Regions from separate parts of the Pseudidiomarina sp. WS423 genome, predicted to be linked through region 1. Evidence: predicted binding sites of a transcription regulator. Region 1 holds the regulator's gene; each other region holds the start of a gene.
What was found. Region 1 encodes sigma-54, which starts transcription at its own class of promoters, with help from an activator protein. Its sites were predicted from a motif close to GTTGGCACGNNNNTNGNNT; they were not measured.

Region 1 (3,156 bases):
AGCACTTTCTTTTTGCTTGTTCCCGCGACTGCGCAGCGAGCGCAGTCGGGGCTTAACAGAGTGGATAAATCCATGATTTAGTGGCGTTTCATCTTTTCTTTATGTTTAATAACCTGCCGATCGAGTTTATCAATCAGCCCGTCAATAGCCGCATACATATCGGTGTGCTCTGAATCAGCGAAAATTTCGCCGCCATTCAAATGCAGCGTAGCTTCCGCTTTTTGCGTTAACTTTTCAACATTTAAAATGACATGGACGTTATTTATGTGGTCAAAATGACGTTCCAGCTTAGAAAACTTGGTATCGACATAGTCACGCAGAGCGTCAGTAATTTCGATATGATGACCGGTCAGATTAATTTGCATAACATCTTCCTTCTGTTTGTCCAAGATTCAGATAAGACGTTTGCGTTGGCTCGAGGGCGGAATATTCATGGCCTCACGATACTTCGCAATTGTCCGTCTAGCTACTTGGATACCCTGTTCGGCCATGAGTTCAGTTAATTTACTATCACTGAGAGGCTTCTTGGGGTTCTCCGCAGCAACTAGCTTTTTCAATACCGCTCTAATCGCGGTAGAAGAAGCATCTTCTCCATTATCCGTTGCCAATTGGCTAGAGAAGAAGTACTTCAATTCAAACACACCTTTAGGTGTATGCATATACTTTTGTGTGGTTATTCTTGAAATAGTTGATTCATGCATCTCTACTGCGTTAGCAACGTCAGCAAGAACCATAGGTTTCATCGCCTCAGGGCCATATTCAAAGAAACCTTGCTGACGTTGCACTATGGTTGCAGCTACTTTCAGTAAGGTATCGTTACGGCTTTCAATGCTTTTAATAAACCACTTCGCAGCTTGCGTATGCTGCCGAATATACTGTTGTTCTTCAGATTGCGAACCACTTTGCAGCAGCGCCGCATAATCTTCGTTCACCTTTAGTTTAGGCAAACTTTGCGAATTTAGCTCAACGGTCCAGCGATCATTTTTTTTGCGCACCAGCACATCAGGAATCACATAGTCGTCATCACCTGCGCCAAAACCGTCCCCTGGGTGCGGTTGTAGCTGCTGAATCAGCGCTAGTACTTGGCATAAATCGGCTTCTTGAATACGTAACCGCCGCGCCAGATTGCGATAATCGCGCTGGGCGAGCAACTGCAAATGCTTGTCAACGGCTTGCAGAGCTAAGTTCAGGTAGGGAATATCGTTAGGAAGATGCCGTAGCTGAATTAATAAACATTCGCGGACATTGCGAGCGCCAACGCCAATCGGATCAAAATGTTGAATTCGTTTGAGCACCACGGCGACTTCGGCTAAGTCCACTTGGATGAGCTCGGGGTGTTGCTGTCGAATCGCTGGCAACAGTTCTTCTAATTCAGCCGTTAAGTAGCCGCGCTCATCAATGCTATCAATCAACAGCATGGCAATAGCTTCATCAAGGGGAGAAAAATGTGATAGTCGCATTTGCCATAACAAGTGCTCTTGCAAACTCTCACTGGTGCTGCCCTGATAGAGGGTGTCTTCGCCATCGTAAGCTGTGCCAGAACTGCCTAAAGAAGCCGAATAGCTTGGTTCCCAGCTCTCCTCGGCAGCAGCTAAATCGGTTTCGCCTTCAGCGCTTTGGTCGGCCACCTCAAGCAAGGGGTTCTCATCCAGCGCTTGTTGCACTTCTTGCTGCAGTTCTAAGCTTGAAAGTTGCAACAGTTTGATGGCCTGTTGCAGCTGTGGGGTCATGCTCAGCTGTTGACTAAATTTGAACTGCAGGCCTTGTTTCATCATGATAGCTACAGCGTAAACTGGTCGCCCAAATACACGTCTTTCACATGCTGATTATTAAGAATGGTTTGGGCATCGCCTTGCGCGATAAGCTCGCCATGGCTAACAATATAAGCATGTTCACAGACGCTTAGGGTTTCGCGCACGTTGTGGTCGGTAATGAGTACCCCGATACCACGTTTGCGTAGGTGTTCGATAATCTTCTTGATGTCCAGCACGGAAATCGGGTCAACCCCAGCAAAGGGTTCATCCAACAGGATAAACTTAGGCTCAGCCGCCAACGCCCGAGCAATCTCAACCCGGCGTCGTTCCCCCCCAGACAAGCTCATACCCAGACTGTTGGCGATATGGCTGATATGAAACTCTTCCAGCAAGCTATCAAGTTTATCTTCACGCTGGGCCGCAGATAGTTCTTTGCGGGTTTCGAGTATCGCCAAAATATTATCGCGCACCGTCAGCTTACGAAAGATGGAGGATTCTTGGGGTAAATAGCCAATCCCAAGGCGAGCGCGTTCATGCATAGGTAATAACGAGATATCACGGTCGTCTAATTTAATCAGGCCTTTGTCGTTATTCACTAAGCCAACAATCATATAGAAAGTCGTGGTTTTACCGGCGCCATTAGGGCCCAGCAAGCCAATCACTTGGCCTGCTTCAACAGTCAAACTAACGTCTTTAACAACTTGGCGTTTTTTATAAGATTTGGCTAAATGTTCAGCTACTAATCGGCTCATGGTTGCTCGTTGTTTTTATCGTCTTGTTGTTTCGGCATGTAGATGGTGGTTACGCGGTCGGTATCTTTGTCACCACGCGTGGTCATTTGCTGTGTAGCAAAGTTATAAACCATCTCTCCACCACGACTGACGCTGTTTCCTTGCGCAACTTCAACATTCCCCCGCAACGTCAGTAACTGTTGCGCTTGGTCATAAATGATTTGGTTGGCCTTGGCGGTGATAACACTACCGTCTTCCAATTGTTGGGTATAAACCGCCGGCGCCCCTTCAGCGATAAACACAGCATCTTCGGCCTCACCTTCACGCTCTACTGATAACTTGTCAGCGGTGATTTTTAAACTACCTTGCTCGATGATGACGCTACGTTCAAACACCACAATTTTATTAGCAATATCAACCCAATCGCGCTCAGCATTGATGCGAATGGGCTGATTAAAGTCATCTTTGCCTTGGCTAAGTGCTGCGTTAGAGAATAATGCAGCAGTTAGCACAAGACTACTGAGAATTAGTGTGGCGGCCGGTATAAATGGTTTCAACATGTTTCGTTAGTTCCAGAGTTTGAGCGCGTAAGTTAGCATGCATGCCTTCGCCTCGAATAGTAAAATCACGACCGTACATCACCACCGCTTGCTCAGTCGTCATGGTTTCGG
Region 2 (3,156 bases), on a different contig from region 1:
TTATAAATGCATCCACTTAGGTGCTCCTGCTGGTTTGGTCGCGCATTTTAACAGTATCGGGCAAACCCCACAAACCCTACCAACTACCTCCACTTAGGCATATTGGAGGTACTCCATCGGCACAAGGTTACTTTTCAGGCGTTGGGCGTATACTGCAGTTATTCGTTAGGGATGTTGATCTAAATCAGGAAATCATTATGGCTAATCTGACTTCTCACATACATTGTCAAAATTGCAGCATGGCAGCGCTATGTTTACCGTACCAATTAGATCAAGAGGGTATGAATCGGCTAGACACTATTATTCAGCGTCATAAGCCTCTGCATAAACGTGACGTGTTAGTTAATGCCGGTGCGCCGCTAAAATATTTATATGCCGTGCGTAGCGGTTCACTAAAGTCTTACACCATTGACGATAATGGCGTAGAGCAAATCATTGATTTCCATTTGCCTGGCGACCTCGTCGGTTTTGATGCTTTAGCTGAAGGTCAACACCGCAGTTACTCACAAGCGCTAGAAACCACCATGTTGTGCGAAGTGCCTATTGTGTCACTGGATGAGCTAGTGATTGAGATGCCATCCCTGCGCAAACAAATGATGCGTTTAATGAGTAGCGAGATATTCTCCAGCAAACAACTACTCGGCACGTTGAACAACCGCTCAGCCCATCAACGTTTAGCGCACTTCTTAGTCACCTTGTCCGATCGCTTTAAAGCGCGCGGATTATCTAGCACTTCGTTTCGCTTAACCATGACTCGCGCTGATATCGGTAACTACTTAGGCCTTTCGGTAGAAACCATTAGCCGTATTTTATCGGCACTGCAAGGCGAAGGTGTGATTGATGTGCAGAACAAGCTAGTTAACATCATCGAGCCAGCCCGCTTGCGCGAGCTAGCTCACTAACTGACGCAGCACTTATTGGCAACCACCACAGCAGTGACCATTACCATGGCCACTGCTGGCTGGTTTATCTGCTTGCTTAAAAAGAATGCTATTTTCAATATCGATGTGCAGCTGCAAGTCTTTCACTAACTCATTTAACCCCTCATAAAGCATGATCCAGCTTCCACATGCGCCGCGTGGAGCTTGGTTTTGATGGGTCAACTCTAATAATTCGGCTAACATTTGCTCGTGCTGGTCGTGCTCTTCTTCCATCACCGCGATAGGTCCGCTTGGATAGATCCCACCAGCTAACATCGGAAACAAAATTTGCTCTTCTTTCATCATGTGGCTTTCTAGCTCTTGGTACATGCTTTGCAGCAATTCTGCCAAGCCTGCTGGACAGGCTTCATGATCATTATGTACGTCTTCTATTTTGCGCGCTAAGTTAATTAACTCCGGCAGCTGTGCGCGATGCTTATCGTGAAAATTCTCAACAATATAATCAATTAAATGCTTGCTAGGCATGGCTTGAAACACGGCTAAAGCTTCTGCATGAATGGTAGATGGTGTTGACATAATAACTCCTAATTTTGAGATAAAAGCGGCCAAAATGGACCAGCAATACCTCTTGGTACTGCAAGATGGATGCCAAAACTACCTACTTTGATTTATATCGAGTTTTTCCCTGCAATGGTAAATTAAACCCATATTTATTTGGGTCAAAAAGGACTTTAAGGGTTAAATCTACCATGCAAGATGTCACCTTACTTGAAACTCTGATCGCCGATTTAGTGACCGAACAGCCTGCCGTAGTACGGCTAGAGAAAGTCGTCAAAACACTACGCCAACACTTTCATTGTGGTGCCGTGGTGCTGCTTAAATTAGAGCAGCAAATGCTTAAGCCCATTGCTAGTATCGGTTTAGCACGGGAGGCCTTAGGGCGCCGTTTTATTGTGCATCAGCATCCGCGCCTAGCCACCATTATGGCGAGTCGCGAAGCGGTTCGATTTGAGCCAGATAGCCACCTCGCAGACCCCTATGACGGGCTTATAGAAGATAGCCCCGATGGCCATTTGGCAGTACACGATTGTATGGGGATCTCATTACATGTTGAAGGCAAATGCTGGGGGGTTCTGACCCTAGATGCCCTCACCCCAGGAACCTTTGATACGGCTGCCATGCATGCACTGCAACGAGCAAGCTTGCTGGTTGAAGCGGCGATTCGCATGGGGCAAATTGAGCAAAGCGTCAGAGCCCTACGTAATCAACGGCGCGATCAAGAATACTCGCTTAGTGGCGAGGCTTCCGCTAGTTACGAAATCATCGGGCGTAGTGCTCCATTGCTCAATGTGATGCAAGAATTGAGTGTTGTGGCCGGCTCAGATCTTCCGGTATTACTGCTGGGTGAAACCGGCGTGGGTAAAGAGTTATTTGCACGACAGTTACATCGCCAGTCACAACGAGCGCAGCAGCCCTTAGTGTATGTGAATTGTGCAGCGTTACCTGAGGCTCTGGCCGAGAGTGAGCTCTTCGGCCATACCAAAGGGGCCTTCTCTGGGGCAACCAGCGAGCGGGCCGGTCGGTTTGATAGCGCTGATGGCGGCACCATCTTCTTAGATGAAGTAGGTGAGCTGCCACCAGCAATTCAGGCCAAGTTACTACGAGTATTGCAGAATGGCGAGATTCAACGCTTAGGAAGCGATCGTAGCCATACCGTCAATGTCCGAGTTGTGGCGGCAACTAATCGCGACTTGAAGCAGCAAATAAAATCTGGTGATTTTCGTGCTGATCTCTACCATCGCTTATCCGTGTACCCGTTACCTATTCCACCGCTGCGTGAGCGTAGCGATGATATTCCTGTGTTAGCCGGTCACTTCTTAGAGCTTAACCGAGCTCGCCTTGGGGTACGAGCGTTACGCCTCACCCAAGCGGCAGAGCATGCCTTATTGGCTTATGATTGGCCTGGCAACGTGCGCGAACTTGAGCATACCATCAGCCGGGCGGCGATTAAGGCGCTTAGCATAGGTGCGGCACGAGAAGATATTGTTAGTATCGATATTGGTTTGCTGGATTTACCTGGTGCAGCCACCGCCAGCGTGCAAGTCACGGATATATTGCAGAGCAACCAGCGCAAGGCGTTTCCCACCATGAACTTGAAAGATACCCTCAATGCGGTGCAGCGTCAGCTTATTGAGCAGGCTTTAGAGCAAGCGGACTACAAATGGACCCAAGCGGCCCGTATACTAGAGATAGATGCAAGCAACTTACACAAATT
Region 3 (3,156 bases), on a different contig from region 1:
TCCACCATGTAGCGTAAGTTGAGAACTTATAACCACGGCGATATTCAAACTTGTCAACGGCCTTCATCAAACCGATGTTCCCTTCCTGAATGAGATCAAGGAACTGCAAACCGCGGTTGGTGTATTTTTTCGCGATGGAAATAACCAAACGTAAGTTAGCTTCAACCATTTCCTTTTTAGCACGACGCGCTTTGGCTTCGCCAATCGACATGCGACGATTAATATCTTTTACTTTGGCAATAGTTAACCCAGTTTCAACTTCAACTTCGGCTAACTTATGAATACAACGTTCTACCTCTGGTTGTAGCTCTTGTAAGACGGCCGAGTAGGCCTCACCTTCTGCAATCGCTGCTGTTAACCAGCTGGTACTATTTTCGTTACCGGCAAAAACCTTCATGAATGAGCGTTTTGGCATAGCCGCTTGCTCTACACACATCTTCATGATCAAGCGCTCTTGCACTCGCACTCGATGCATCATGTCACGCATGTCTTTAACTAAGCGATCAAACTGCTTAGGTACTAAGCGGAACTGCTTAAACAATTCACTTAAGGCTTCAATTTCAGTGCGGGCCTTGGCGTGCTCACGACCATGCTTGCTGATAGCAGTACGAGTTTTTTCGTACTGTTCACGTAATTCGGCAAACTTTTGACGAGCAAACTCAGGATCTATACCGCTATCAGAGCTATCGTCATCGCTATCGTCGTCTTCATCGGCATCATCATCATCGTCTTCAAGCTCGTCTTCGCTTAATTCTGAGCCGATGTGAGTAGCACTAACCGGCGCTGCATCCACTTCGTTAGGATCGATAAAACCAGAGATAATATCGGTTAAGCGCATTTCTTCCGCTTCACACGAATCCCATTGCTCTAGCAAGAAGTTGATGGCTTCAGGATATTCTGCTACTGAGCACTGAACTTGGTTAATCCCATCTTCAATACGCTTAGCAATGTCAATCTCGCCTTCACGAGTTAACAGCTCAACGGTACCCATCTCACGCATGTACATACGTACGGGGTCAGTGGTGCGACCAAGCTCGCCGTCAACGCTTGCTAAAGCTTGCGCAGCAGCCTCTGCCGCATCTTCGTCGGCGGTATCTTCGCTCATCATCAATTCATCGGCATCAGGGGCACTTTCGAACACCTGAATACCCATATCATTGATCATGCCGATGATGTCTTCGATTTGATCCGAATCAACGATCTCAGAAGGAAGGTGATCATTCACTTCTGAAAAAGTGAGATACCCTTGCTCTTTGCCTTTGGCAATAAGAAGTCTGAGTTGTGATTGACGACTCTGCTGCATACAGATCTACCACCTGTTATTAAATAGAAAAGTAACCGGTCTTCACTTCGGCGACTTAATTAATGTATGACCACTACCTTAATTAAATAAGTGCGTGAGGTGTAAAATTCAAGACCGGAAATTGTAGCAGATACTGTCGTTTTGAGCCAGAAATTAATCAGTTGTTTGTGGGGATTTGTGCGACAGCGAGTTCCCCAGTGCCTATTAATTGGCCATCTTTAAATACCAGTGGAGTGCACTCATCGCGGGTGGTATTACCATCGGCATGAACCCGTTGAGTACGATAGTAAAGGACTCGATAGCGCTTACCATCACGAGTGACTAGATCTGAAAATTCCGGTACACCTAGCTCAGCTTCTACGGTAGCCACGCTGGTACTTTCTTGCAATGAAGCAATAATCTGGCGATTGCGCTGCTCTTTATCTGCAACTTCAGATGAGCTTTGCCGGTGCTCGGTTTCAGTCACGATAATACAACCACTTAAACCAAGGCTTAGTGCCGCGACAGTCATCAAAGCAACGACCTGCTTAGGTGCCACAAAAGATCTCATAACATCTCCTAGTAATCTGTTTTTTATTAATAAAGTGAGTAAGTCAAACTGACTTGATAACTAAAGCAAAGCTTGTGCCAACTCTAATAACATTTTGTTTTTCATCGTTTTTGTTTAAAATCAAGAGCCATGGAATAGGCTATTCCACCACTTATTAGCGTTTTCCACGATCCGAACGGTATTGCAATAACACCATGTACTCTTGCTTTTCTTCTTTGCTTAGCGGTGCTTGTTGCTCTTTGGCCAGTAACTCACTAGCACGCTGTTCCATATATTGATCAATAAAATAGAGAAAGGTATCAAAGAATTCTTGCGCAACGTGCTCTTCATCTAGGTGATGTTCCCAACTTGCTAATTGTCGCAATGCTTTTTCTTCGGGCTGATCGCGCCACAACTCGAGTAACTGCGCAGTAGTTAACTGTTGCTGCTGTGTCTGTTCATGCAGGGCTAATAACAATTCAATACCTGGTTGCTTTAATTCAATCAGCTCTTTATGCAAAGGAATCTCTCGCCCTAGCTGCGGGTGCTGTACCAATAACCCGATAGCGCGCCGCATAGGCGTCATTTTAAGCTGCTCGGGGCGGCGGTGTTGGCTGGTAGGTGCTTTTATTTGTTGTTTAAGCTGCGAGGTTTCGCGGCGTAACAAACGTGCCAATCGATTCAGTAATTCTTCCCGATAAAATTCGCTTGCTACTCTTTCTATCAACGGTGTTGCTTGCTTCAATAGCATTGATTTGCCGGCATCACTACTCACATCAATAGTTTCTGTGAGGTGACTAAAAAAGTAGTCTATGAAGCTCTGTGCTTGTTGCAAGCGTGCGCTAAATGCCTCCGCTCCCTCTTTACGCACAATAGTGTCGGGGTCTTCACCATCGGGTAAAAACAAAAAGTTTAACGCTAATCCATCGTTTAATAATGGCAGTGCATTTTCTAGCGCCCGCCAAGCAGCATCTCGGCCAGCTCTATCACCGTCATAACAACAGGTGACTTGTGTGGTGGCACGAAATAACAGCTGTAACTGGTCTGCTGTTGTGGCCGTACCGAGGGATGCTACCGCGTAAGTGATTCCGGCTTGAGCCAAGGCAACCACATCCATATAACCCTCAACTATGACCACCTGAGCTAATTGTTTGTGCGCTTTCTTGGCTTCATAAAAGCCATAGAGTTCGCGTCCTTTATGAAAAATTCGTGTTTCTGGCGAGTTTAAATATTTTGGGCCATCACCCGTGATGATCCGTCCACCAAAACCGACCACCCGACCACGACGATCGCGGATCGGAAACATAATGCGGTCCCGAAAAAA
Region 4 (3,156 bases), on a different contig from region 1:
GGCCGTAGTAGCCATTTTTCTAGAAACCAAGCCCATGCTATGGAAAATAAAGGCTAGGGCAGCGGTGGCAAATACTTCAAAGAAGCCTTCTACCCACAAGTGCACGATCCACCAGCGCCAGTATTCCATCACTGATAAGTGAGTACGTTCGCCATAGAAGAAGCCAGCACCGTAGAACAGGCCAATAGCAACAACAGATGCGGTGAGTAGTGCTAATAAGTTCTTGTCGCCTGGTTGACGAAGAGCGTGGAAGACACCGCGCATCATCAACACTAACCAGAACACGATACCTAAGAACTTACCAATCTGCCATGCACGACCGAGGTCGACGTATTCATAACCTTGGTGACCCCACCAGAAGCTTAAGTGCTCAGGCATAATTTGAGCAATAGAGAGGAAGTTACCAATAAAGGTACCAGCAACCACTACAACTAACGCCCAAAATAGTAGGTCGACTCCTAGTTTTTGATACTTAGGATCTTTACCACCATTAATGATAGGTGCTAAGAATAAGCCAGCAGCTAAGAAGCCAGTAGCAATCCAGAACATGGCCGCTTGTAAGTGCCAAGTACGCACTAGCGAGTAGGGCAACCACTCAGACACGTTAATACCATAGAATTCTTGACCTTCTACAGTGTAGTGAGCAGTAAAGCCACCTAACAAAACTTGTAAAGCAAACAACGCCACGACGATAAAGCAATATTTACCTAGTGCTTTTTGTGATGGTGTAAGTTTGAAGGTAGTGATTGGATCTTGCTTAGGAATCTCAATTTCTTCTTCATCGTGGTCGCGCAAGAAAGCCCAACCCCAAATCAAAGCACCGATACCAGCAATCAGTAAAATCACACTAATAATAGACCAAATGATATTCTCAGCACTTGGCTTATTATCAATAAGCGGCTCATGCGGCCAGTTATTGGTGTAGGTGACATTGCTATCAGGGCGTTCAGTAGCGGCTGACCAAGCAGTCCAGAAAAAGAACTCAGTCATACGCTCGCGTCGCTCAAGGCTCGGCAAGGTGTTCTCTTTCATTGCATAGCTTTCGCGCGTGCTTTGTAGCTCAGGAGCATCGCTGAATAAGCGAATATAATAATCCGCTACGTCATTGATGGCTGCTACTCGAGTCTCACTTAGTAGCACCGTATCAGTTGCAGCATCGTAGGTGTTGGTACGATATTCCTGTTTTAACGCAAATTGCAGAGCATTTTGCTCAGCTGGGCTCAAGCTATCGTAGCTCATGCCGTAATCACGTTGCGCTACAATTTCTAACCAAGCTACGAGCTCACGGTGTAACCAGTCTGCAGTCCAATCGGGTGCTTGATAAGCACCATGGCCCCAGATCGAGCCTAATTGCATACCACCGATGGATTGCCAAGCGGTTTGACCATCGAGAATACTCTCTTCAGTCATTAACACTTGTCCCGATTCCGTCACGTACTGCGCTGGAATAGGCGGTGCTTCGCGGTATACCTCTTTACCAAAATAACCCAAGATACCAAAGGTAATCGCTAGGATGCCGATGAGTATCCACCAAAGTTTCTTATAACCGGCCATATGGCACCTCCGGTTGTTGTTGTTGATTCATGCGAGAGTCTCCCTTTATTGCATTTCGCACGCATTCATAGATGAGTACCCTTTCCTTATAGCAAGTCTCGTGCCAACTTTTATCCATCTGATTTTATTGGTTTTTGTTTGTTTTTAGGGTAGATATAACCGCACTTTTTGAGGGTGCTAGTAACCCGTAGGGTTATTTTTACCCACCAGCATGTTTTGGCTAGCTTGGCCAAGCGGCGTTCAGAGTTTTTCAGGCTGCTTATTTATTGATCCGGATCAACACAATATCTAGGTGATCGTCTAGGCTTTAACACAATATATAGATGCAAATAAGCAATCAAGCACAATATGTGGGGTTTTAATGCGCTACTGTTCAGAGCAAATAGCCTTTCAGGAGGTGCCCGGCGAAGTCTCGTTGGCTTATACCATCACCGGCTGCCCTGTGGGTTGTAAAGGCTGTCATAGCGTTGATAGCTGGCCCGCTCATAGCGGAGTGGAATTAACCCCAGAGTATTTTACGAAGCGGCTGCAGCAATATCGGGGCCTCATCACCTGCGTGTTGTTTTTAGGGGGTGAATGGTACCCAGAGCAATTACTGCACTTACTTAAATTAGCTCGTGAGCAGGGGCTAGAAACCTGTCTGTATACCGGTTATGAGCAGGTGCTGCCTGCACTCCGCGAACAGCTCACCTATTTAAAAACGGGCCCTTGGATAGCTGAGCTTGGTGGCCTAGATAGTCCAAACACAAATCAGAAGTTTATTGATTTACGCAATCAACAACTACTAAACGTGCGCTTTTTAAGCACTGATTAAAACAAGGAGCATACCTATGTTGCGCTTATACCCCGATCAAGTAGACGCCAAAGTTGACTTTATTCAGCAATATCTCCATGCCGAAAATGCCGCTGATGGCTCAAAAATGGATGCTAATGCGAACGTGACGCAAAAGAATATTGCGACGCTAGAGTCAGAAATCATGAAGGATTTTTTTGTTCAAGTGAACCGCAAGCAAGTCAGCAATAAAATTGCAGAGTTGTTTGGCCCGCCGTTGGCGCAGGAGTATATTCGTCAAATAGAAGATCATGAGATTTATGTGCATGATGAAACTAGCTTAAAGCCTTACTGTGTGTCGGTTACCATGTATCCGTTTTTACGTGATGGGCTCACTAAGTTGGGCGGCGAATCAAAAGCACCAAAACACCTAGAAAGCTTTTGTGGCACTTTCGTGAACTTCGTCTTTGCGGTGAGCTCACAGTTTGCCGGGGCCGTCGCCACCGTCGAATTTTTGGCTTACTTTGATTATTTTGCTCGTAAAGATTACGGTGATAACTACCTAGAAACACATCGCCATCAGATTGAAAACCACTTACAGCACGTCGTGTATGCCCTCAATCAGCCCGCGGCAGCGCGCGGTTATCAAAGTGTCTTCTGGAATATCTCAGTCTATGACCAGCATTATTTTGAAAGTATGTTTGGTGACTTTGTCTTTCCCGCCGATTTCAGCAAATCATCATGGCAATCGGTGAGCCAGCTTCAGGACTTTTTCTTACATTGGTTTAATGAAGAACGGAAGAAAACCATACTCACTTTCCCGGTCGTTA

Region 2: ACQ661_RS07760 (hemerythrin domain-containing protein) is a predicted target of sigma-54. The motif match lies at 1,516-1,534, and genes of this name have one in related genera.
Region 3: ACQ661_RS06490 (DUF3192 domain-containing protein) is a predicted target of sigma-54. The motif match lies at 1,917-1,935, and genes of this name have one in related genera.
Region 4: ACQ661_RS07710 (nitric-oxide reductase large subunit) is a predicted target of sigma-54. The motif match lies at 1,644-1,662, and genes of this name have one in related genera.

What each region holds. Positions count from the first base shown of each region.
Region 1 covers NZ_JBOJLN010000003.1:24,158-27,313, forward strand. The annotation lists gene ptsN (PTS IIA-like nitrogen regulatory protein PtsN) at 1-74, opposite strand, end outside; gene hpf (ribosome hibernation promoting factor) at 78-365, opposite strand; gene ACQ661_RS04385 (RNA polymerase factor sigma-54) at 393-1,772, opposite strand; gene lptB (LPS export ABC transporter ATP-binding protein) at 1,781-2,506, opposite strand; gene lptA (lipopolysaccharide transport periplasmic protein LptA) at 2,503-3,045, opposite strand; gene lptC (LPS export ABC transporter periplasmic protein LptC) at 3,002-3,156, opposite strand, start outside.
Region 2 covers NZ_JBOJLN010000007.1:40,131-43,286, reverse strand. The annotation lists gene ACQ661_RS07770 (TMEM165/GDT1 family protein) at 1-16, opposite strand, end outside; gene fnr (fumarate/nitrate reduction transcriptional regulator Fnr) at 198-902, shown strand; gene ACQ661_RS07760 (hemerythrin domain-containing protein) at 915-1,457, opposite strand; gene norR (nitric oxide reductase transcriptional regulator NorR) at 1,631-3,156, shown strand, end outside.
Region 3 covers NZ_JBOJLN010000005.1:65,893-69,048, forward strand. The annotation lists gene rpoD (RNA polymerase sigma factor RpoD) at 1-1,303, opposite strand, end outside; gene ACQ661_RS06490 (DUF3192 domain-containing protein) at 1,461-1,853, opposite strand; gene dnaG (DNA primase) at 2,008-3,156, opposite strand, start outside.
Region 4 covers NZ_JBOJLN010000007.1:30,232-33,387, forward strand. The annotation lists gene ACQ661_RS07710 (nitric-oxide reductase large subunit) at 1-1,554, opposite strand, end outside; gene nrdG (anaerobic ribonucleoside-triphosphate reductase activating protein) at 1,916-2,368, shown strand; gene nrdD (anaerobic ribonucleoside-triphosphate reductase) at 2,385-3,156, shown strand, end outside.